3 regions of the Streptomyces sp. NPDC037301 genome follow, and region 2 is predicted to be linked to each of the others. Evidence: riboswitches for the same ligand, from Rfam matches in the RefSeq annotation. Region 2 holds a riboswitch; each other region holds the start of a gene.
The links. A riboswitch is a leader RNA that binds a small molecule or an ion and turns the genes downstream of it on or off. The one in region 2 is predicted to bind cobalamin.

Region 1 (6,439 bases), on a different contig from region 2:
GTGTGGTGCTGGAAGTGCGGCTCGACATGGCGGTGGGCATCCGGCAGGGCGACCCAGAGCTGGGCGCCGTGCAGAAACCTCGCATGCGACTTCGGGCTCTCCTCGGAGTGACTGATGGCCCGGCCGGAGGTCATCAGTCCCAGCTCGCGCGGGCGGATCGTGCGGAGACTGCCGAGGCTGTCCCGGTGCAGGACCTCGCCGTCGTGCAGCCAGCTGACCGTCTGCAGGCCCATGTGAGGGTGGGGCGGTACTTGCATCCCTGGTTCGCCGGCGATGTCGTCGGGGCCGTAATGATCGACAAAGGCCCATGCACCGACCATCCGACGGCCCAGATTGGGCAGCAGTCTGCGGACCTCGGTGGACTCACCCAGCCGGACATGGCGCGGGGTGAGGAGTTCACGTACAGGCTCGGCGACGACGAAGCCCCGTCCTCCACAGACGGAGAGTGTGGCCTGGCGATCGAGATTGCTCATGGCGCTCAACCTATTCCCGTGCGGGCCCGGGGTGCCGGTACCCACGCCGATAATTTAGTGGAATATTCAACCAGCGTGCCATGTTCGGGTGACTGGAGCACGGCTGAGCATCTGGCCGGGCCAGTGGCTGGACAGGGCCGGGAGCGATCCCGGGACGGTCCGTGAACGAGGAGTTCAAGTGAGCGACACCTATTTCGAGTTCGGTACGCCCGCCGACCGCTGGGACCGTGCGCAGATGTTCTTCGAAGCGAAGGAGTACATGACTGCGGCCCGGATTCTGGAAGGTCTGGTCGAGGAGGCGCCGGAGCAGGTCTCCCCGCGTCTGCTGCTGGCCCGGGCCTACTACCACTCGGCTCGGCTCGGCAGGGCCGAGACGGAGCTGCGGGCGGTTCTGGAGCGCGACCCGGTGGAGCACTACGCGCGGCTGATGCTCGGCCGCACGCTTGAGCGCCAGGGGCGAAGCGCGGAGGCGACCGGTCATCTGCGGATGGCGGCTGCGTTCTCCGGGGACTTCGACGCGGACCGGGCAGGGCTCTAGCGGTCGCGTGGAGCGTTCGACAGGCGGTTCAGCCATTCCGTCAGGAGGGCACCCTCGGCCGCGCTGAGTGCCGGATCCGGCGACTGCCGCAGCAGTGCGTTCAGCCGGGCCGCGGTGGACGGCACGTGGGCCTCGGACACGGCGGCCCCCGTGTCGTCCGCGTCTGCGGAAGCGCCGGACACATCCGGGGTGAAGACCGCGGCATGCACGGCGTCGCGTACCCGCCGTGACACGTTCGCGTCGCCGAAGGTCGCGGGGCGGGCGACGAGCATCAGCGCCACGCCCACATTGGCCGACATCACCATCTGCGCGGCCAGTTCGGGGGTAAGGCGCAGCCTGCCCACAGCCGCGGCCCGCTCCAGGTCCCTGGTGAGGATCTGATGGGACTCGAGGGCCGCGGCCGGTGGCGTATGCATGGCCGGTGAATTCATCAGCCGGTACAGATTGGGGTTCTGCAGGGCGAACTCGACGTGGCTGTCCCAGCCGTTGCGCAGATCCTCGATGGGGTCTGCGCTCTCGCCACGCTGTCGCTTCGTCGCCAAGTATGTGTCGAAGCCGTGGTCCACCACCGCGGACAACAGGCCTTCCTTGTCGCCGAAATGGCGGTAGAGCGCCGGGGCGCCCACCTGCGCGGCCTCACACACGGCCCGGGTGGAGATGTCCCCGTTCGGGGATTCCGCGACCAGGCGCGCCGCCACTTCCAGGATTCGTGCTCGTGTGCTCATCGCACGGACGCTATCAAGTGCGCCCTGACGGGTGTCAGACGACGGCATGAGGGGTGAGCAGGTCGTCGAGGCCGATCCGGGTGAGGAACTCGGCACGGATACGGTCGGCGACGGCGCTGACCGCCTCACTGCCGTCGTCCGCCGGGTCGACATGGACGCGAAAGGGCCGCTTGCCGTGCTCGGTCTCGACAACGGCCACGATCGCGTCCGCCACCTGGGACACATCGGCATCGGCCGGCGCCAGGGCGGCCAGACGCTGGGACACCTGGTCCATCAGGCCCTCGTAGTGCTCCTCGTAGTCTGCGACGATCGTTTCGTCGGAGGGGTGCCCGCCGGTGACGAAATGGTTGGTCCCCGTGGTGAAGGAGCCGGGCACGACGATACTGGTCTCGATGTTGAAGCGGGCGAGCTCGGCCGCGTACGAGACGGCGAGAGCGTCCATGGCGGCCTTGGCGGCGAAGTAGGGGGCGAGGCAGGGCGGGGTGCCGCCCTTGGTGGAGGTGGAGCCGATCCACAGGACCAGGCCGTTCTCCTGGGCCCGCAGGTGCGGCAGGGCCGCGCGGTTGACGCGTTGGGTGCCGAGAACATTGGTGTCGTAGACCGCTGCCAGTTCCTCGGGGGTGAATGCCTCCGTGGGGCCGGTGACCATGTGCCCTGCATTGTGGATGATCACATCGAGACGGCCGGCTTCGGACAGGACCGTGGCGACGGCGGCGTCGGCGGACTCCTGGGAAAGCACATCGAGTTCGACGGTGCGCAGGTCCACGCCGTGCTCGGCGGCGTACCGCGCCGCGTCGGCGACCCGGTCGGCATTGCGTGTGGTGGTGTTGCGCATGGCCGCGTAGACGGTGTGCCCGGCATCGGCCAGGGCGCGTGCGGCCAGCGCTCCGAAGCCGGAGCCCGCACCTGTGATCACGATGGTCCTGCTCATGGCTGTCCTCCTGGGGCGTGGATCAACTGTCGAACGGGGCAGGCGGGGCAGTGCTCTGGCGGCCGCTCAGACGATGCCGCCGTTGGCGCGCAGCACCTGGCCGTTGACCCAGCGGGCCGGGCCGGCGAGGAAGGAGATCACCTCGGCGATGTCCTGCGGGGTGCCCAGCCGCTCCAGCGGTGCCTGGCCGGCCAGCCTCGCGATGGTCTGCTCGTCCTTGCCGTCCAGGAACAGGGCGGTGGCGGTCGGCCCGGGGGCCACTGCGTTGACCGTGATGTCCCGCCCGCGCAGCTCCCGGGCCAGGATCAGGGTCATGGCCTCGACGGCGCCCTTGGTGGCGGCATAGGCGCTGTAGCCGGGCATGGCAAGCGACAGCACGGAGCTGGAGAAGTTGATGACCGCCCCGCCCTTGCGCAGTCGGCGGGCCGCCTGCTGGTCGACGACGAACGTCCCGCGGATGTTGGTGCGGTGCATCCGGTCCAGTGCGTCCAGATCGGTGTCGACCAACGGCGCCAGTGTCATGACACCGGCCGCGTGCACTACCACGTCGACTCCGCCGAAGGTCTCCTCGGCCGTGTCGAAGAGTGCCGAGACCGCGACCTCGTCGGCCACATCGGCACGGAAGGCGACGGCCTACCCGCCCGCCGCGGTGATCGCCGCCACCGCCGAGTCGGCCTCGGCCTGGTTGCCCGCGTAATTGATGACGACGGCGAATCCGTCGGAGGCCAGTCGCTCGGCGCTCTCGCGGCCAATGCCCCGGGATCCTCCGGTGACGATCGCTACCCGGCGTGTGGTGGTGTGCTGCTCGCTCATGACGGCGCTCCCTGTCTCAGGCGGGCCGGTGAATTCCGCACCCCGGCGTGAGCGACGCTAACACCAATACCGTAACGACGCTACCCATCTGCTAACAGTGCTACTCCCAGCGCTACCCCGCGCCCTGCAGGGCCTCTGCAGGACCCCACCGGGGTCCCCGCCCCGCTTCGCACGCTCCCGTCGGACAATCCGGATGCCTTCCGCCCGTCCCGCGTGATACTTCACTCGGTCATGACCGACCTTGAGACTCCCCGCCTCTTCCTTCGCCTGATGAGCGCCTCCGACGCCTTGCGGGTGATGGCGGGCAAGCCGGGAGACGGTGCCCGCTGGGCGCCCGGATACCCGTCCCCCGGCGAGATGGCCGCGGCCGAGCGCTTCCTCGATACATGCGCGACGACGGGTGATCCCAGCCCCTTCGGTTCGTACGAGATACGTCGCCGCGACGACGGAGAGGTGATCGGCGGACTGGGATTCCATGGCGCTCCGGACGAGAACGGACACGTCACGATCGGCTACGGCCTCGTCCCCTCGGCTCAGGGCATGGGTTACGCCTCCGAGGCGCTGCGCGCACTGCTCCAGTTCGCCCGCGACCAGGGCGTGAGCTGCGTGCACGGCGACACCGATCTGGACAACCTCGCGTCGCAGCACGTCATGACAGCCGTCGGTATGCACCTGGTGAAGGAGGACGCGCTGCTGAAGCACTACCGGATCGACTGGGATCAGCAGGCCGAGGATTGAGCCCCCGGTCGTCCGGCCCCTTGCGGGTACGTAGGCGCCGGCTCGGCTGCGCATTACGGGACGACAGAACCCGCCGGGAAGCTCCCGGCGGGTTCCGATGTCTTGTGGTTGCCAGTGGTGCGTCGGTCAGCCGGCCGCGGTGGCAGCCCGGTTCGCCGCACCGTTTCCGGTCCTGACGGAGTCGGTCCTCGGCACGAGAAGCCGTTCCGTCAGCCGGCCGAAGACAAGGCCGAAGGTGATCCAGAAAGTGGCCTGCACGGCGAGCGTGGCCAGACGGAACTCCCACAGCAGGCCGGCCGGGAAGTCCTTTCCGACCTCGTTGAACGAGGGCAGGAACGCGTAGGCGAACCCGATCACGACAACGTAGCCGGCGGATGCGGCGATCGTCGCGTTCCAGTTGCCCAGGCGTGGAGCCAGCCGCTTGCCGAAGATGACGGCAGCGACGGCCAGCAGCACGCTGAGGGCGACCATCAGGAAGAACAGGGCGGTGCGCCGGCCGATCGTGTCGGGGTTGCCGACGGCCGGCGGGTTGGCCGGGTACTTCAGGAACGGCACGATGTACACCGTCAGCAGGGCCGCACCCGCGATCAGGGCGGCCGTGGCCCGTGGGCCGAATCTGCCGATCCGGCCGAGGGCGTAACAGAAGACGAGGGCGGCGATGCCGCCGATCGCCACACCGAAGACGAGCACACCGGTGGCGAGGCCGGCGGTGGACTGCATGGTGCGGCTGACAAGTTCCTCGCCGCCGCCGTGGTCATGGCTGTGCGCCTCTTCGAGAGCGATGGCCGCGTCCACCCGGGACTCGCCGAGGAAGTAGGCGACGACCAGAGCGAGCGCGCCCGCGGCAAGGCCTGCCAGCATGCCGCGGACGAGCAGGGCTCTGACGGATATGGAGTTCATGAGGATTTCCCCTGGATCGGACGGTACGTCAGTGACAGGGGAAACCGAGGAGGTGGCGGCCGTCGTGGACCCACTCGTGGACACTTTCGCCGGAGATGACCGCGGTGGCGCCCTGCTCGGCGCCGACGAAGTACAGCAGTACGAGCATGAGGATGCCGAAGAAGACCGCCCAAGGGGCAATGGCCTTCAGGGAGATGGGGGTGATCGCCGGTACGGCGGTGGCGGGGGCAGCAGTCTGTGCCATGGCAGAACCTCCTGAGGGAACACGCGTCCCGTTCGTGGTGCCTGAGACGAAGGTGCTGGGTCTGACTTCCCGTACGGGTACGGGTTCACAGTGGCGCGACCGTGCCGGATTCTCACCGGACTTCCGTCACACTTCGTCATGCTCATCGGACGATACCGCCTGGGAGCAGGCTCGGCCATGGTGCCGTCGGCGGGACCGGAACGCCCGGATGCCATGGTGGGTGCACTTGCGGGGCCGGACTTCAGGGAGTTGACCCGGTCATGACGATAAAGGTGATGTTGATCTCACCGGCGCTCAACGCCGCGCTGCGCGAGGCCCGCTTCGACGGCAATGCGCCGCTCGACGCGGTCGGGGTCCGGCGGGCCAGGGCCGCAGCGGCAGCGGTGCCTGCGGCCGACCGGTATGTCTGCGGGCCGTCCGAACGGTGCGACCGGACCGCCGACGCGCTGGGGTTGCGCGCCGAGCACGAACTCGCGCTCCGTGGCTGGGACATGGGCCGGTGGAGCGGGCAGCGGCTGGAGGAGGTGAGCGGGAGCGAGCCGGAGGCGGTATCGGCCTGGATGACCGATCCTTCGGCGGCTCCGCACGGTGGCGAACCGTTGCTGGAGTTCTGCGCCAGGGTCGGCCGCTGGCTGGATGCCCTCCAACCCCTGTACGGCGACGAGGGCGGCCGTGTGCTGGGGGTCGTCGAGCCTGCGGTGGTGCGGGCGTTGATCGTACGGGCGCTCGCTCTCCCGACGGAGGCGTTCTGGCGGCTGGACGTCGCCCCGCTGACGCTGACCGGGCTCAGCGGCCGGTCCGGACGGTGGAACCTGCACTGTGGGCAGCCGCTGTCCCCCGCACCGGGGGACTGACGTCCTCCCGTGGCCCACGGTATGAACAACTGACGTGCCGGAACCGCCGGTCAGCGCCTACTGTGGTGGTGCAGCTGGTTCGCCCTGTCCGCCAGACAGGCGCGTCGCAAGAGGGAACCCGGTGGGAATCCGGGACTGCCCCGCAGCGGTGAGTGGGAACGACCGCCGTCATCAAGCACTGGACCCGATACGGGGTCCGGGAAGCGACGGCCAGTAGGTGTCT
Region 2 (6,439 bases):
GGAAGCGGCGGCGGAATTCGTCGCTCTCCAGCGAGCCGTGCCAGTGGGTGCCCCACACGGCGCCGACCCGGCAGCCGTCCAGGAACGGTTCGCCGCCGCGTACATCGGCGACGCCGTGGTGGATCTCGTACCCCTCGACGGGGGCGCCGAGTGCCTCGCCGACGGGGCGGGCGAGGGTCTTCTCGCGGTCGAAGCGGATGCGTACGGGCAGCAGGCCGAGGCCGTCGATGTGCCCGGCCCTCGACTCGACGTCGTCCTCGATGTGTTCACCGAGGATCTGGAAGCCGCCGCAGATGCCGAGGACCGGCCGGTCCTCGGCGGCACGCCGCACCAGGGCGTCGGCGAGGCCGCGCTCGCGCAGCCAGGCCAGCGCGTTCACGGTGCCGCGGGTGCCCGGCACGATGACGAGGTCGGCGTCGGCCAGCTCCTCGGCGCGGTCCACGAACCGGACGACGACGCCCGGTTCGGCGGCCAGTGCGTCCACATCGGTGAAGTTCGACATCAGGGGTACGGCGCACACCGCGACACGCAGTACGTCGTCGCCGTGCGGAGGCGCGACGACCGATTCGCGTACGGCTCCGCGCAGCGAGACCCTCACACCGTCCTCTTCGTCGATGCCGAGGCCGTGGGCGAAGGGCAGCACCCCGTAGGTCTGCCGCCCGGTGATCCCGCGCAGCATCTCCAGGCCGGGCTCCAGCAGTGACACGTCGCCACGGAACTTGTTGACGAGGTAGCCGGCGATCAGTGACTGGTCCTCGGCGTCGAGCAGCGCCGTCGTACCGAAGAACGAGGCGAAGACGCCACCGCGGTCGATGTCGCCGACGACCACCACCGGGAAGCGTGCCGCCCGTGCGATGCCCATGTTCACGATGTCCGTGCGCCGCAGATTGATCTCGGCCGGACTGCCCGCCCCCTCGCAGATCACTGCGTCATACGTGCCCCGAAGCTGCTCCAGACAGTCCACGACCGTGCCGAGAAGCGCTTCCTGCCTGCCTCCGTGGTAGCCGCGTGCGCTCATCTCGCCCACCGGCCTGCCCATCAGGACGACCTGGCTGGAGCGGTCGCTGCCGGGTTTGAGCAGGACCGGGTTCATCAGCGCGGCCGGCTCCACCCGGGCGGCCTGGGCCTGCATGGCCTGGGCGCGCCCGATCTCGGCACCTTCGCGGGTGACGAACGAGTTCAGCGACATGTTCTGCGCCTTGAAGGGCGCCACCTTCACGCCCCGGCGCACGAGCCAGCGGCAGATGCCTGCTGTGACGACGCTCTTGCCCGCGTCCGAGGTGGTTCCGGCGACCAGCAGCCCGCCGCTCATGTCCGTCTCCGTCCTGCGATCCGACGTCCTGTGACTTGAAGTTCCGTGACCTGAAGTCCTGCGGACCGAAGTCCTGCGGACCGAAGTCCTGCGGACCGAAGTCCTGCGATCCGTCGTGCGGCGAGGCCCGCACCCAGTCGTCCCGCCACACACACGCCGAGGGCCAGCGCGCTCACCCGGCGCGACAGCCGTACCGCGCGTTCGATGTCCTCGGTCTCCACCGCCCGGCCCGCCTCCCCGTTGAGGACGGGGCGGTGTTCGACCCGGCCGCCGTACGCGAGGGTCCCGCCGAGCCGTACGCCGAGCGCACCCGCGAACGAGGCCTCCACCGGGCCCGCGTTGGGGCTCGGGTGCTTCGCCGCGTCGGCCCGCCACGCCCGTACCGCTCCACGTGGCCGCCCCCCGGCGGCCACGGCGAGCAGGGCCGTGAGCCGGGCACCGGGCCAGCCCGCGAGGTCGTCGAGGCGGGCCGAGGCCCAGCCGTAGCGCCGGTGGCGGGGCGACTTGTGGCCGACCATGGCGTCGAGGGTGTTGGCGGCCCGGAAGCCGACGAGCCCGGGCACACCGGCCAGCGCACCCCACACCAGGGCGCCGACCACGGCGTCCGAGGTGTTCTCGGCCACGGACTCCACCACGGCGCGGGCGATCTGCGGTCCGTCGAGGGAGTACGGGTCGCGCCCGCACAGATGCGGCAGACGCTCGCGGGCCGACTCGATGTCACCGGCGGCCAGGGCGCCGCCGATCGCCCGGGCCTCACGCCCCAGGGACGTACCGCCGACGACGGACCAGGTGGCGGCCGCGGTCAGTGCGACGGAGGCGGCGGGGTGGCTGCGTACGGCACGGGTGACCAGCGCGGCACCACCCGCGGCGCCTCCGGCGCAGACGAGCATGTGCAGCGCGCCCCACCCGCGGTGGTCGCGCCACAGACGGCGCTCGACGCCCGCCGCGGCCCGCCCGAAGGCGGCGACCGGATGCCCCCTGCGGGGGTCACCGAGCAGCAGATCGCCGATCAGACCGGCCGTGGCGCCGTACGCGAAAATGCGGTCGGCACGCACGGCTCAACCGGCCGTTACGCCTCGAAGGACCTTCGTACAGGCGGCTCTCGTCGAGAGCGCCACAGGAACGGACGCACGGCAGCCAGGCATGGCGATATGTCCTCACTCAGGGTCCGCGCCCTGGTTCGACGTGACCGGCGACGAGAGTCTCCTGGCTCCCGGATCCGCAGTTCCCCCGGCCTTCCAACCCGCTCGCGCGTGCCGTGACTTCCGGTGTGGGGGACTGCTCCCCGGTGACAGTGGCGGGACCGCGCCGGATTCGCACCGGCTTCCTCTGCTGTCGCCGTAATTGGCTCCGGCAGTCCACCACGCTCCGCGAACGCCCGTCAACTTGCCGTTGACCTGCGAAGGTGCAGTGTGCTGAGCCCCACATCGGGCCGGGCACACCACAACGGGCCGGACACACGAGGTGTGTCCGGCCCGACGGGGGAGTGCGTGGAGGAGGGCTCAGGCGACGATCAGATAGATCCCGTACGCGACCGCCGCAGCGCACAGCGCGAAGCAGACGTAGGCGCCGGCGCGGGCCAGCAGCAGCGAGCCGCCGGAGCCGCCCTGCGCCGCCGGTTCGGGCTGCTTGGAGAGACCGACGATGCCCAGGGTGAAGAAACCCACCAGCGCGACGGTGACGACGAGGGAGACGCCGAAGACGGAGCCGAGGGCTGCCCAGTCGATGTTCATGCTGAATCCTTAGACGGTCTGCCTAGGCGGCTGGCCTAGACGGTGGCGGGTCGCGCCGGGTCCTGGGTGGTTCCGGCCGGAGCCGGAATGGTGGTCTTGAGGTCCTGGGCCGCTGCCTGGGCCACGGTGAGCGGCGGGCTGACGGCGGCGATGGCCGTGGTGACGACGCCCGCGGGCTCGGCGTCGCCGCCCGTCGGCGCGACATCGCCGTGGCCGACCGGCTTGCGGCGCGACACCAGCCAGATCGCCCCGGAGCCCACGACCAGCAGCGCCGCGACGACCACGACACCCCAGGTGCCCTGCTTGGTGAGGAGTTCCGCGCCCGCGCCGACCAGGCCCGCGGCCGGCAGTGTCAGACCCCAGGCGACGAACATCCGGGTGGCGGTGGACCAGCGGACCACGCCGCCCCGGCGACCGAGGCCCGCGCCCATCACGGCGCCGGAGCAGGACTGGGTGGTGGAGAGGGAGAAGCCGAGGTGCGAGGAGGCCAGGATGACCGTGGCCGCACTGGTCTGGGCGGCGAAGCCCTGCGGCGGCTTGAGGTCGGTGAGGCCGCTGCCCATGGTGCGGATGATGCGCCAGCCGCCCAGGTAGGTGCCGAGTGCGATGGCCGTACCGGCACAGACGATGACCCAGACCGGCGGGTTGGAGCCGGGGTGCAGGACGCCACCGGTGACCAGGGCCAGGGTGATGATGCCCATGGTCTTCTGCGCGTCGTTGGTGCCGTGGGCGAGGGAGACCAGTCCGGCCGAGGCGATCTGGCCGGCGCGGTAGCCCTTGGCAGTGGCCTTCTCCTGGGCGTCGTTGCGGATCTTCCCGCCGATCCGGTACGTCAGCCTGGTGGCCAGCAGTGCGGCCAGACCGGCGACGATCGGGGCGGCGACCGCGGGGAGCAGCACCTTGGTGACGACGGTGCCGCCGTTGACCGACGACCAGCCCGCCGACATCACGGCTGCGCCGATCAGTCCGCCGAACAGGGCGTGCGAGGAACTGGACGGCAGTCCGACCAGCCAGGTCAGCAGATTCCACAGGATGGCGCCGACGAGTGCCGCGAAGATGACTTCTGTCCGCAGCCCGTCCTCGTTGATGATCCCGCCGGAGATCGTCTTGGCGACCTCGACCGACAGGAACGCGCCGACGAGGTTGAGAACGGCGGACATGGCCACCGCTGTCTTCGGTCTGAGTGCACCGGTCGAGATGGTGGTCGCCATCGCGTTGGCGGTGTCGTGGAAACCGTTCGTGAAATCGAACACTAGAGCTGTCACGATCACAATCGCGAGTAGCAGCGTGATGTGTTCCATTTACCCAGGCAATCGCTCGACGTCATTGGCACGTGGACCGTAGGCAACCTGGGTGAACGGAAGATGAACTGGGCAGGGCGCTGTGGTGACCCCAACTGGAGTCGGGTCGTTCCGTTTGTCCTTCGCGGGGCGGTGCGGGCCGGACGCAGGGCCGATTCGGGCCCGATTCGGCCCCCCGCCACCCCTCTTGTGAACTTCTCCGGTTTGTGACTTATCCCCCCGATCGCATGCCCGTTCGTCTCCAGGGCTGACAGGATCTCCACATGAGCGATCAGCAACGGGACGCGATCGAACGTGCCTGGGACGGTGTCGTCGCCACCGCCCGCAGGACGGCGGCGGACGGCCTCGTCGTCGGGACCTCGGGAAACGTGTCGGCACGGGTCGGCGGGACGGTCCTGGTCACCCCGAGCGGAGTGCCGTACGACCGGCTCCGCCCCGAGGACGCCGTCGGCGTCGATCTGGAAGGCAACCGCGTCCTCGGTGAACTGGCTCCGACCAGCGAACTCCCGCTCCATCTCGCGGTCTACCGGAACAGCGATGCGGCCGCCGTCGTGCATACCCACGCGGTGCACGCCACGGCCGTCTCCACCCTGGTCCCCGAGGTCCCTTCGGTCCACTACGCCGCCGCCATGCTCGGGGGTCCCGTCCGGGTCGCGGCCTATGCGCGTTACGGGACCGAGGAGCTGGCCGAGAACATGCTCGGCGCTCTGCAGGGCCGTACGGGCTGCCTGCTCCAGAACCACGGAACCGTGACCTACGGAGCGACCCTGGACGAGGCGTACGACAGGACCGCCCAGCTGGAATGGCTCTGCCGGCTCTGGCTCACCGCCGGCTCCGTCCCCGGACACACCCCGACCCTGCTCTCCCCGGCCCAGCTGCGCGACGTACAGGAGGCACTGAAGGGATACGGACAACCGGGCTGACCCGACCCCTGCCTGTCCCCGCTGTCCCGTCTGTCCCGGCTGTCCCGTCCGATCCGCCCGTCCTGCCCCTGCCGGGGCACCGGACGGCCCCCGTCCGCTGGCAGGGTGCGGTGCACCCCACGACACTGGAACAGTGCGCCCGGCAACAGTTACGGCAGCAGCCGTCACCACGATCCTCGGTATCGGTGCGGCAGCGGTCGCGGCCGGCCGGTACGCCAGCGACGCCGCCCTCAGGGTGCCGTCCGGACGGCCGCTCCCCGCCGACCGCAGACTCACCGTGCACGCCACAGCGGCCGGGCAGGTCACCCTGACGCGCTCCTTCGCCGCCCTGCGGCCCGGTACGTACGGACTGGTGGCCGACGACGTCCACGCCGTCGTCGGCCTGGTGATCGAACACGCCCACCACGCCCCCGACACCGTCGTCCGCAGACTGGAACGAGTCAACCGCGGCAGCCTGGAAACCGGCGCCAAGGTCCGCATCACTCCGCAGCTGCACAGCGGCGACCCCGCATCGGCCCTCGGACTCGATCACAGGGAAGTCGAGATCCCCGGCGAACTCGGCCCCCTGCCCGCCTGGTTCCTGCCCGGCCCCCGCGACACCTGGGTCATCACCGTGCACGGCCTCGGCACCACCAGGGAACACCCCATGAACGTCATGGAGTTCCTGCACGATCTGCGCCTGCCCGTGCTCGACCTGGCCTACCGCGGTGACGCCGGAGCCCCGCGTTCCCCGGACGGCCTCGTCCACCTCGGCGAGTCCGAATGGCGCGACCTGGACGCGGCGATCCGCTTCGCCGTGCGGTACGGAGCCGAGAAGGTCGTCCTGCACGGCTGGTCCACCGGCGCCTCGATGGCGCTGCACGCGGCCGTCAACTCCGCGCTCCGCAATCGGATCTGCGGTCTTGTCCTCGACTCCCCGGTCCTGGACTGGGTCACCACGCTGCGCGCCCTGGCCGTCGCCCGCGGTGTCCCGACCGCACTGCTGCCGCTCGCCGTCCGCGCCGCCCAGGGGCAGACAGGGCTGCGCGGCGCCCGGCTCCTGGACGGCTCCCTCGCAACGGCGCTGCATGTCCCGACCCTGATCTTCCACGGTCCGGACGACACCCTGGCCCCCTGGCAGCCGTCCCGCGATCTGGCCGCCCGCCGCCCGGACCTGGTCGCCCTGCGCGC
Region 3 (6,439 bases), on a different contig from region 2:
GGGCGAGTGCTGCGGATCGAGCGGCTGCGGCTCGCCAGCGGGGAGCCGATGGCGATCGAGACCACGCACCTTTCGGCCAAACGCTTTCCGGCACTGCGCCGTTCGCTGGTGAAGTACACCTCGCTCTACACCGCTTTGGCGGAGGTGTACGACGTCCGGCTGGCCGAGGCCGAGGAGACCATCGAGACCTCGCTCGCCACCCCGCGCGAGGCCGGACTGCTCGGTACGGATGTGGGCCTGCCGATGCTGATGCTGTCCCGGCACTCGCTCGACGGGCAGGGCGAGCCGGTGGAGTGGGTGCGCTCGGTCTACCGGGGCGACCGGTACAAGTTCGTGGCGCGCCTGAAGCGGCCGACGGACTGAGGTCCAGGTGCGTCGACCGGCTGATTCCGGCCATGCACCCCTGGGCGCAACCGTCGCGGCCCCCGTGGAATCCACACTCAGCGGGGGCCGTTGGCACACCTTGGCACAGACCATGCGTCGTACGTTTGACAACATTCCGAACATTCGCGCCCGCACACGGGACCGTTGCCGGACCGCAATGCGGACAGGGGGTGACGGTGACCGGAAGCCTCCCCTAGATTTCCTGCGCATTACACCAGGTGATCAGCGAGGGGACGGAGTCGCCACATGCCAGCAGACCCAGAAGGAAAACCGCCCACCGTCACACCCGTGCGGGTGGTCATCGCCCTCTGTCTCATCGCGCCGTTCGTGGCGATGCTCTGGGTGAGTTCGTACGCGAAGGTGGACCCCACCTTCATCGGTATCCCGTTCTTCTACTGGTACCAGATGCTCTGGGTGCTGATCTCCACCGCACTCACGGTGATCGCGTACAAGCTGTGGCAGCGTGACCAGCGCGCCCGCAAGGGGGGTGCGTCGGCATGAAGGACGGCGTGAACGGCGTCGCGCTCGGCGTCTTCATCTTCTTCTTCCTGGCCGTCACGGTCATGGGCTTCCTGGCGGCGCGCTGGCGGAAGGCCGAGAACGACGCCAGCCTCGACGAATGGGGCCTGGGCGGACGTTCGTTCGGAACCTGGGTCACCTGGTTCCTGCTCGGCGGCGACCTGTACACCGCGTACACCTTCGTCGCCGTTCCCGCGGCGATCTACGCGGCGGGCGCGGCAGGCTTCTTCGCCGTGCCGTACACGATCCTCGTGTACCCGCTGATCTTCACCTTCCTGCCGCGGCTGTGGTCGGTCTCGCACAAGCACGGGTACGTGACGACCTCGGACTTCGTCCGCGGGCGCTTCGGCTCGAAGGGGCTCTCGCTGGCGGTCGCCGTCACGGGCATCCTCGCCACGATGCCGTACATCGCGCTCCAGCTCGTCGGCATCCAGGCCGTGCTGGACGTGATGGGCGTGGGCGGTGGAGAGAACACCCACTGGTTCGTCAAGGACCTGCCGCTGCTGATCGCGTTCGCGGTGCTCGCCGCGTACACCTACTCGTCCGGTCTGCGCGCGCCGGCGCTGATCGCGTTCGTCAAGGACGGACTGATCTACCTGGTCATCGCGGTGGCGATCATCTACATCCCGATCAAGCTCGGCGGCTTCGACGACATCTTCGCCAAGGCGGGCGATGCGTTCTCCCAGACCAACCCGGCAACCGGCAAGCCGCGCGGCGCGCTCGCGCCGGGTGAAGCGGGCCAATGGGGTTACGCCACACTGGCGCTGGGCTCGGCGCTGGCGCTCTTCATGTATCCGCACTCGATCACGGCGACGCTCTCCAGCCGCAGCCGCAATGTGATCCGGCGCAACACCACGATCCTGCCGCTGTACTCGCTGATGCTGGGCCTGCTGGCGCTGCTCGGCTTCATGGCGATCGCCGCCGGGATCAAGGTGGACAACGGGCAGTTGGCCATCCCCCAGCTGTTCGAGAACATGTTCCCCGACTGGTTCGCAGGGGTCGCGTTCGCCGCCATCGGCATCGGTGCTCTGGTGCCCGCCGCGATCATGTCGATCGCCGCGGCGAACCTCTTCACCCGCAACATCTACAAGGACTTCCTGAAGCCGGACGCGACCCCGGAACAGGAGACCAAGGTCTCCAAGCTGGTGTCGCTGCTGGTGAAGGTCGGCGCGCTCGCCTTCGTCCTCACCATGGACAAGACGGTCGCGATCAACTTCCAGCTGCTCGGCGGGATCTGGATCCTCCAGACGATGCCGGCCCTGGTCGGCGGTCTGTTCACCCGCTGGTTCCACCGCTGGGCACTGCTCGCGGGCTGGGCGGTCGGCATGGTGTACGGGACGGTGGCCGCGTACGGGGTCGCCAGCCCGACCCAGGCACACTTCGGCGGGTCGTCCAAGGAGATCCCGGGCATCGGCGAGATCGGCTACATCGGCCTGACCGCGTTCGTGCTGAACGTGGTGGTGACGGTGGTGCTCACCTTCGTCCTGAACGCCGTGAAGGCACCCGCCGGGATCGACGAGACCTCCCCGGCCGACTACACGGCCGACGCGGGCGACCCGGGCGTCCGGGCGGAGCTCCCGCCGGCCACGGCGGGAGCCCCGGGCGGCGGCCACTGACGACCGCTCCCACGGCCGGATGACGGCCCGTCGCGCCCCCTTCAGCGGGGCGTGGCGGGCCGTCCGTCTGCTCCGACAGGGGATCGCACGGCTTGTCCCGTCGACTCGACTTCTGTTGCGCGACACAACATGTGGGGGCCGTCCCATCCAGCGGCCCCCACATGTATGCTCGTGCTCGCTGTCGTCGCAGGGAAATCCGGTGCGAATCCGGAACTGTCCCGCAACGGTGTATTCAGTGTGCTTTTGCGCACCTTCAAGTAAGTCCGAGGACCTGCCGACAGCGCATCCGGCTCGACCGAACCGGATGCCAGACGTCCGGGCCTCGCGGATGGGCCGGTGGACGCCGTAATGAGTGCTGCCCCGACGCGGGCCCGCCTCTGCCCGGCTGCCCCGCTCCCCGCCGGCCCCGAGCCGAGCGAGGGAGAGCACCACGTGACCATCGCGCCAGCCGATCCGGCTTCAGTCGCTGTGTCCGAAGCGGCCGAGTCCGAGGGAACCGCACACGACGGACCGGGGACCGCACTGCTGCGGACCCTGACCGACCTCACCGTCGATCTGCCCGACACCGACCCCGGTCGCGTCGCCGCCGCCGCGCTGCGCGGCCGTAGCGCCCGGTCGGACGAGGCGGAGTTGCGCTCGCTGGCAACGGAGGCCGCCGCGGGGCTGATCTCCGAGGACCCCGCCTACTCCCGGCTCGCGGCCAGGCTGCTGACCCGCACCATCGCGGACGAGGCGGCGAGCCAGGGCGCGGTCTCCTTCTCCGCCGCGGTCGCCGTCGGGCACCGCGAGGGCCTGATCGCGGACCGTACCGCCGGGTTCGTCGCGCTGCACGCGGCCGCACTCGACGCGCTGGTGGAGCGTTCGCTCGCCGACGGCGCCGACGACCGCTTCGGTTACTTCGGGCTGCGGACCCTGCACAGCCGCTATCTGCTGCGTCACCCGCACACCCGCCAGGTCATCGAGACGCCGCAGCACTTCATGCTGCGCGTCGCGGCCGGACTCGCCGAGGACGACTCGAAGCGCGCCCTGGACGAAGTCGCGGCACTGTACGGGCTGATGAGCCGGCTCGACTACCTGCCGTCCTCGCCGACCCTGTTCAACTCCGGCACCCGGCATCCGCAGATGTCCTCCTGCTATCTGCTGGACTCCCCGCTCGACGAGCTCGACTCGATCTATGACCGCTACCACCAGGTGGCGCGGCTCTCCAAGCACGCGGGCGGAATCGGTCTCTCGTACTCCCGCATCCGCGCCCGCGGTTCACTGATCCGCGGCACCAACGGGCACTCCAACGGCATCGTGCCGTTCCTGAAGACGCTCGACGCCTCCGTCGCCGCGGTCAACCAGGGTGGCCGCCGCAAGGGCGCCGCCGCCGTCTACCTGGAGACCTGGCACGCGGACATCGAGGAGTTCCTGGAGCTGCGCGACAACACGGGTGAGGACCAGCGGCGTACGCACAACCTCAACCTGGCGCACTGGATCCCGGACGAGTTCATGCGCCGGGTCGACGCGGACGGCGACTGGTCACTGTTCTCGCCCGCCGATGTGCCCGAGCTGGTCGACCTGTGGGGCGACGAGTTCGACGCCGCGTACCGGGCAGCCGAGGCCAAGGGGCTGGCCCGCAAGTCGATGCCGGCCCGTGAGCTGTACGGCCGGATGATGCGTACCCTCGCGCAGACCGGCCAGGGCTGGATGACGTTCAAGGACGCCTCCAACCGGACCGCGAACCAGACCGCCGAGCCGGGCCGCGTCGTCCACTCGTCGAATCTGTGCACCGAGATCCTCGAAGTCACCGATGACGGCGAGACGGCCGTCTGCAACCTGGGTTCGGTCAACCTCGGTGCGTTCGTCGCCGACGGTGGCATCGACTGGGAGCGGCTGGACGCGACCGTCCGCACCGCCGTGACCTTCCTCGACCGGGTCGTCGACATCAACTTCTACCCGACCGAGCAGGCCGGCCGGTCCAATGCGAAGTGGCGCCCCGTCGGCCTGGGTGCGATGGGTCTGCAGGACGTCTTCTTCCAGCTGCGGCTGCCGTTCGACTCCCCCGAGGCCCGCGCGCTCTCCACGAAGATCTCCGAGCGGATCATGCTCGCGGCGTACGAGGCCTCCTGCGAGCTCGCCGAGCGCTCCGGCCCGCTGCCCGCGTGGTCGCAGACGCGTGCCGCGCGCGGTGTGCTGCACCCCGACCACTACGACACCGAGCTGAACTGGCCGGAGCGCTGGGACGCGCTGCGCGCCCGGGTCGCGAAGACCGGGATGCGCAACTCGCTGCTGCTCGCCATCGCGCCGACGGCGACGATCGCCTCGATCGCAGGTGTGTATGAGTGCATCGAGCCGCAGGTCTCCAACCTCTTCAAGCGCGAGACGCTCAGCGGTGAGTTCCTCCAGGTCAACGCATATCTGGTAGATGAGCTGAAGCAGCTCGGCGTGTGGGACGCGCGGACCCGTGAGGCACTGCGCGAGGCGAGCGGTTCCGTGCAGGGCTTCGCCTGGATCCCGGAGGATGTGCGGGCGCTGTACCGCACGGCGTGGGAGATCCCGCAGCGCGGTCTGATCGACATGGCAGCGGCCCGTACGCCGTTCCTCGACCAGAGCCAGTCGCTGAACCTGTTCATGGAGACGCCGACGATCGGCAAGCTCTCCTCAATGTACGCGTACGCCTGGAAGCAGGGGCTGAAGACGACGTACTACCTGCGCTCGCGCCCGGCGACCCGGATCGCCCGCGCGGCATCCGGCCAGGCCGCGGCCGCCGCCCCTATTCCCGTACAGCAGACATCGGGCCCCGACGCGGACGCGATCGCCTGCTCCCTCGAAAACCCCGAGTCCTGCGAGGCCTGTCAGTAATGAGCTCAACCGAGAAGAACCTGCTCGACCCCGGCTTCGAGCTGACTCTGCGCCCCATGCGCTACCCGGACTTCTACGAGCGCTACCGCGACGCCATCAAGAACACGTGGACGGTCGAGGAGGTCGATCTCCACTCCGACGTGGCCGATCTCGCCAAGCTGTCGCCCGGCGAGCAGCACATGATCGGCCGGCTCGTCGCGTTCTTCGCGACCGGAGACTCGATCGTCTCGAACAACCTCGTGCTGACGCTGTACAAGCACATCAACTCCCCCGAGGCGCGGCTGTATCTGTCGCGGCAGCTCTTCGAGGAGGCCGTGCACGTCCAGTTCTATCTGACGCTGCTCGACACGTATCTGCCCGATCCGGACGACCGTGCCGCCGCGTTCGACGCGGTCGAGGAGATTCCGTCGATCCGTGAGAAGGCGCAGTTCTGCTTCAAGTGGATGGATTCGGTCGAGAAGATCGAGCGGCTGGAGACGAAGGCCGACCGCCGTCGCTTCCTGCTGAACCTGATCTGCTTCGCGGCGTGCATCGAGGGGCTGTTCTTCTACGGCGCGTTCGCGTACGTCTACTGGTTCCGCTCGCGGGGTCTGCTGCACGGGCTCGCCACGGGCACCAACTGGGTGTTCCGTGACGAGACGATGCACATGAACTTCGCGTTCGAGGTCGTGGACACCGTTCGCAAGGAGGAGCCGGACCTCTTCGACGACGAACTCCAGCAGCAGGTCACCGACATGCTGAAGGAGGCTGTCGACGCGGAGCTGCAGTTCGGCCGGGATCTGTGCGGCGACGGGCTGCCGGGCATGAACACCGAGTCCATGCGCCAGTACCTGGAATGTGTGGCCGACCAGCGGCTCACCCGGCTGGGCTTCCCGGCCGTCTACGGCTCCGAGAACCCGTTCTCGTTCATGGAGCTGCAGGGTGTGCAGGAACTGACGAACTTCTTCGAACGTCGGCCGTCCGCCTACCAGGTGGCGGTGGAGGGCTCGGTCGCCTTCGACGACGACTTCTAGATCCTGGCCCAGCTTCTGAGGTAGGGGCGGGGGGGGGGGGGGGGGGGGGGGGGGGGGGGGGGG

Region 1: linked by a shared signal. The riboswitch ahead of ACZ7IB_RS27410 (CbtB domain-containing protein) and the one ahead of ACZ7IB_RS18245 (cobalamin biosynthesis protein) in region 2 are both predicted to bind cobalamin.
Region 3: linked by a shared signal. The riboswitch ahead of ACZ7IB_RS04515 (ribonucleoside-diphosphate reductase subunit alpha) and the one ahead of ACZ7IB_RS18245 (cobalamin biosynthesis protein) in region 2 are both predicted to bind cobalamin.

What each region holds. Positions count from the first base shown of each region.
Region 1 is NZ_JBVJWD010000019.1:10,765-17,203, forward strand. Features, by position in the region: gene ACZ7IB_RS27375 (pirin family protein) at 1-473, opposite strand, end outside; gene ACZ7IB_RS27380 (tetratricopeptide repeat protein) at 652-1,011, shown strand; gene ACZ7IB_RS27385 (TetR/AcrR family transcriptional regulator) at 1,008-1,736, opposite strand; gene ACZ7IB_RS27390 (SDR family NAD(P)-dependent oxidoreductase) at 1,771-2,667, opposite strand; partial or broken gene ACZ7IB_RS27395 (SDR family oxidoreductase) at 2,734-3,480, opposite strand; gene ACZ7IB_RS27400 (GNAT family N-acetyltransferase) at 3,712-4,218, shown strand; gene ACZ7IB_RS27405 (CbtA family protein) at 4,345-5,118, opposite strand; gene ACZ7IB_RS27410 (CbtB domain-containing protein) at 5,147-5,362, opposite strand; adenosylcobalamin (AdoCbl) riboswitch at 5,408-5,500, opposite strand; gene ACZ7IB_RS27415 (histidine phosphatase family protein) at 5,623-6,216, shown strand; cobalamin riboswitch at 6,275-6,439, shown strand, end outside.
Region 2 is NZ_JBVJWD010000010.1:58,159-64,597, reverse strand. Features, by position in the region: gene ACZ7IB_RS18250 (cobyric acid synthase) at 1-1,312, opposite strand, end outside; gene ACZ7IB_RS18245 (cobalamin biosynthesis protein) at 1,309-2,367, opposite strand; cobalamin riboswitch at 2,512-2,642, opposite strand; gene ACZ7IB_RS18240 (hypothetical protein) at 2,815-3,045, opposite strand; gene ACZ7IB_RS18235 (inorganic phosphate transporter) at 3,081-4,346, opposite strand; gene ACZ7IB_RS18230 (class II aldolase/adducin family protein) at 4,610-5,269, shown strand; gene ACZ7IB_RS18225 (alpha/beta hydrolase) at 5,403-6,439, shown strand, end outside.
Region 3 is NZ_JBVJWD010000002.1:261,871-268,309, reverse strand. Features, by position in the region: gene ACZ7IB_RS04530 (GntR family transcriptional regulator) at 1-363, shown strand, start outside; gene ACZ7IB_RS04525 (DUF3311 domain-containing protein) at 631-885, shown strand; gene mctP (monocarboxylate uptake permease MctP) at 882-2,519, shown strand; adenosylcobalamin-variant (AdoCbl-variant) riboswitch at 2,698-2,800, shown strand; gene ACZ7IB_RS04515 (ribonucleoside-diphosphate reductase subunit alpha) at 2,952-5,363, shown strand; gene ACZ7IB_RS04510 (ribonucleotide-diphosphate reductase subunit beta) at 5,363-6,376, shown strand.